2 regions of the Mesorhizobium sp. LCM 4576 genome follow, and region 2 is predicted to be linked to the other one. Evidence: predicted binding sites of a transcription regulator. Region 2 holds the regulator's gene; the other holds the start of a gene.
What was found. The regulator PhoB, encoded in region 2, activates phosphate uptake and scavenging genes when phosphate is short. The targets are predictions, from matches to a motif close to TGTCATNNANCTGTCAT.
Positions count from the first base shown of each region.

Region 1: a site for PhoB is predicted at 1,275-1,291, ahead of ppk2 (polyphosphate kinase 2). Genes of this name have one in related genera too.

Region 1 covers NZ_MDDT01000025.1:99,654-102,057, forward strand. The annotation lists gene LCM4576_RS16985 (glycosyl transferase family 90) at 1-79, shown strand, start outside; gene LCM4576_RS16990 (aldo/keto reductase) at 87-1,130, opposite strand; gene ppk2 (polyphosphate kinase 2) at 1,387-2,307, shown strand.
Region 2 covers NZ_MDDT01000037.1:15,727-18,007, forward strand. The annotation lists gene pstB (phosphate ABC transporter ATP-binding protein PstB) at 1-229, shown strand, start outside; gene phoU (phosphate signaling complex protein PhoU) at 250-957, shown strand; gene phoB (phosphate regulon transcriptional regulator PhoB) at 975-1,664, shown strand; gene LCM4576_RS21065 (ROK family protein) at 1,990-2,281, opposite strand, start outside.

The DNA of each region.
Region 1 (2,404 bases), on a different contig from region 2:
TCTCGTCCTCTACAAATATTTTGTCCTCAGCGGCCAGATAAAGCCAGACGCGGAAGTCTGGCGCTACATCGCCGGCTGACCGCGGGTCAGATAGCGCTGCGGTCGAGCACCTTGTCGGCCGGTCCGAAACGGTCCCTGGCGGTGAACTGCTGGTGCCAGTAGGGATAAAGCACCGGCGGCCGGCTGACGGCGTCGAGGCGCTGCCGTTCTTCTTCGCTGAGTGACAGGCTTGCCGCGGCCAGATTGTCCTTGAGCTGCGCCTCGTTGCGGGCGCCGATCACCAGCGAGCTTACGGCGGGGCGGCCGAGCAGCCAGGCAAGCGCCACCTGGGCGCTTGAGACACCGCGCGCCTTGCCGATCTCGTTGAGCACGTCGACGATGYGCCACAGACGGTCCTCGTCGCGGATCGGCGGCTCCTTCCAGCCGCCAAGCTGGCGCGCGGTCGGGCTGTCGCGATGATATTTGCCGGAGAGCAGGCCGCCTGCCAGCGGGCTCCAGGGCAGCACGCCCAGGCCTTGGTCGACCGAGATCGGCAGCAATTCGTATTCGGCCTCGCGCGCTTCCAGCGTGTAGTGGATCTGCTGGGTGACGAAACGGGCCTGATGGCGGCTGTCGCTGACGGCAAGCGCCTTCATCACCTGCCAGCCCGACCAGTTGGAGCAGCCGATGTAGCGGATCTTGYCCTGGTTGACCAAGGTGTCGAGCGCCGCGATCGTCTCTTCAACCGGCGTGAGGCCATCCCATTGATGGACGAAATAGACGTCGATGACATCGGTCCTAAGTCGCTTCAGGCTCTTTTCGCATTCGCGGATCAGATGGTGGCGCGACAGGCCCTCGTCGTTGGGGCCGCTGCCGATGCGCATGCGCGCCTTGGACGCGATCAGCACGTCGTTCTTGCGCTTGCCGCCAAGCGCCTCGCCGATGATCTCTTCCGACAATCCGTTGGAATAGACGTTTGCCGTGTCGATGAGGTTGATGCCGGCATCGATGCAGGTGTCGATGATGCGCTTGGCTTCCGCGAGGTCGGAATTGCCGACGGCGGCGAACGGACCGGCGCCGCCGAAGGTCATGGTGCCAAGCGTCAATGTCGAGACTTTCAAGCCGGATCGGCCGAGCGTGCGGTATTCCATGTCGGTCCTCGCGATTTTGTTTGAAGAGGCGCCAAGGCCGGCGCCGGAAAAGAGGCAACGGGATTTGTAGGACAATTCCGGCGGCTTGTCGCCCCGCTATCGATACGGGTCGATCACATATCTTCGAGGTCAGCGGCGGGCGATTGCAATAAAACCGTCATTGCGCCTCTGTATCCCAGTCGGCTCAAGGAGTGTCCGTCCGGAGCCGGCGCGGATTCCGAAGCGATGATGGCTGACARGCAGACGGAGCTGCGCGATGAACGAATTGAAATCGAATTCCGGGGCGAAGGACTGGCTCGAAGCCGAACTCGAGGACACGCTCGACGAAGACTATGAGCTGGAGCTTTCCGAACCGGCGCTCTCGCTCGAGATCGCCAAGATCTACAAGAAGTCGCATCCGCCTTCCATCGAGCGAATGACCTATTTTCGCGAGCTGCTCAGGCTGCAATCCGAACTGATCAAGCTTCAGTCATGGGTGGCCTACCACAAGAAGAAGCTGGTGGTGGTCTTCGAGGGCCGCGACTCCGCCGGCAAGGGCGGCGTCATCAAGCGCATCACGCAGCGGCTCAACCCGCGCATCGCCCGCGTCGTCGCGTTGCCGGCGCCGACCGAGCGCGAGAAATCGCAATGGTATTTCCAGCGCTATGTGCCGCATCTGCCTGCCGGCGGCGAGATCGTGCTGTTCGACCGCTCATGGTACAACCGTTCCGGGGTCGAGCGGGTGATGGGCTTTGYCTCACCGGATCAGGTCGAGGAATTTTTCCACGACGTGCCGGAATTCGAGCGCATGCTGGTCCGTTCCGGCATCACGCTGGTGAAATACTGGTTCTCGATCACCGACGAGGAACAGCAGATGCGCTTCCTGATGCGCATCCACGATCCGATGAAGCAGTGGAAGCTGTCGCCCATGGACCTGCAGTCGCGCGTGYGCTGGGAGCAGTACACCAAGGCCAAGGAAGAGACTTTTGCCCGCACCAACATTCCCGAAGCCCCCTGGTTCATCGTCGAGGGCAACGACAAGAAGCGTGCGCGGCTGAACTGCATCGACCATCTGTTGCAGCAGATGCCGTATGAGGAGGTTCCGCATGAGGAGATCACGCTGCCGGAGCGTGTCTTCAATCCGGACTACGAGCGCCGGGTGCTGCCGCGCGAGCTTTACGTGCCGGAGAAGTACTAGCGCCCTTCCTTCTCCCCGTTTCACGGGGAGAAGGTGCCCGAAGGGCGGATGAGGGGCGGCGCCAGCGCCTACGGTTGGCCTCCAATTCGCCGCACGG
Region 2 (2,281 bases):
GGCGCTCGATCCGCTGTCGACGGCCAAGATCGAGGAGCTGATCGACGAATTGCAGGCCGACTATACGATCGTCATCGTCACCCACAACATGCAGCAGGCGGCGCGCGTCTCGCGGCAGACGGCGTTCATGTATCTGGGCGAGCTGGTGGAGTTCGACCGGACCGAGAAGATCTTCACCTCGCCCCGCGAGAAGCGCACCCAGGACTACATCACCGGCCGCTTCGGCTGAAGACATACGAGGACATCATCATGGCCGAACATACCGTCGCCTCCTTCGACGAGGATCTGAGGCAGATCAGCCGGCTCATCAACGACATGGGCGACCTTGCCGCCTCGATGGTCRGCGCCTCGACCAGGGCGCTGCTCGAAAGCGACAATGCGCTGGCGCAGCGCGTCGTCTCCGACGACGCCATCATGGACGCAAGGCAGCGCGAGCTCGACGACCGCGCCATCACGCTGATCRCCAAGCGCCAGCCGATGGCCGACGACCTGCGCAGCGTGGTCGGAGCGATCCGCATGGCGGGCGACCTCRAGCGCATCGGCGATCTCGCCAAGAACATCGCCAAGCGCGTCGGCTCGGTCGGCGTCAGCGCCGCGCCGCGCGACCTCACGCATTCRATCGATTCCATGGCGCAGATGGTGCTGATCCAGGTCCAGGGCGTGATCCAGGAATACACGGTGGGCGATGCCACGGCGCTGGCCAAGCTTCGCAACGACGACGAACGCATCGACGTCAAATACACATCCGTCTTCCGAGAGCTGTTGACCTATATGATGRAAGATCCGCGCAACATCACCGCTTGCACGCATCTTCTGTTCTGCGCCAAGAACCTCGAGCGCATCGGCGACCATGTGACCAACATCGCCGAGAACGCCTATTATGTGTTGACCGGCACGCAATTGCCCGCCAACCGTCCGAAGCAGGACGAGACGGCAATGTCGGCGCCGGCGGCCTGACGGAAAAGGTTACMCCGATGATCGCGCCACGCATCATGGTGGTGGAGGACGAGGAGCCGCTGGGGGTGCTGCTCCGCTACAATCTCGAATCCGAGGGTTACCAGGTCGAAGTGGTGACCCGCGGCGACGAGGCCGAAATCCGCCTTCAGGAAAACGTTCCCGACCTGCTCGTGCTCGACTGGATGGTGCCGGYGGTGTCCGGCATCGAGCTTTGCCGGCGCCTCAGGATGCGGCCAGAGACCGAGCGGCTGCCGATCATCATGCTGACCGCGCGCGGTGAAGAGAGCGATCGGGTTCGAGGTTTGTCCACCGGCGCCGACGACTATCTGGTCAAGCCGTTCTCGACGCCGGAGTTCATGGCGCGCGTCAAGGCGCTGTTGCGCCGCGCAAAGCCTGAGGTGCTGTCCAGCGTGCTCAAGGTCGGCGACATCGTGCTCGACCGCGAATCGCATCGCGTCTACCGCAAGAAGAGCGAGATCAGGCTCGGCCCGACCGAGTTCCGGCTGCTCGAATTCATGATGCGCCACCCCGGCCGCGTGTTCTCGCGCAGCCAGCTGCTCGACAATGTCTGGGGCGAGACGATCTATATCGACGAGCGCACCGTGGACGTCCATGTCGGCCGCCTGCGCAAGGCCGTCAACAACGGCCGCATGCCCGACGTCATCCGCACCATCCGCGGGGCGGGCTATGCGATCCGGGAGGATTAGGTTCGCCGTTCGCAGAATGACGCGTCCGCTACCGGATCGCATGCGTTGGCGAGTAGCCGGGACGGTCGTGCTTCGTCATCGACGGGCGGAGCAAGGAGCGTAGCGACGCAGCGCAGACCCGAGGATCCATTCCGTGACGTCGACGCGCTGCGGCGGCGCAGAATTCTGCTCGGCTGCGCCCGACGTCCGAGGTAACGGAATGGATTCCAGGGTCTCCGCGACGGAGCTTCGCTCCTGCTCCGCCCTGGAATGACGAAGCTTCGGGGCCTTCGCTAATCTCCGGTGTCCAGCGGGACACTCGAAACCAACGATCACTCAAAGTGGCTCAAGCGACGTGCTTGCCCGCTCTTGCCTGAACCCCCGGCGCGAAAATCTCCTGGTCGACGAAGGTCAGCGCGCGCATGGCGCAGCCTTCGCGGATCAGCGGCAGCTCGTTCGGCTCGGTGTCGAAGGAGATCGATTCCGAATGCTGGCCGCCGGCGGTCTGGGCGATCGCCTTCCTCAGCGCCGGCTCGATCAGGTCGAAGGCGGCCGCGCTGACGCCGACCATGGCGACGGGCGCCGGATCGATGAGGGCGAACAGGCTGCCGAGGCCGAAGCCCAGCGCCTCGCCGGCC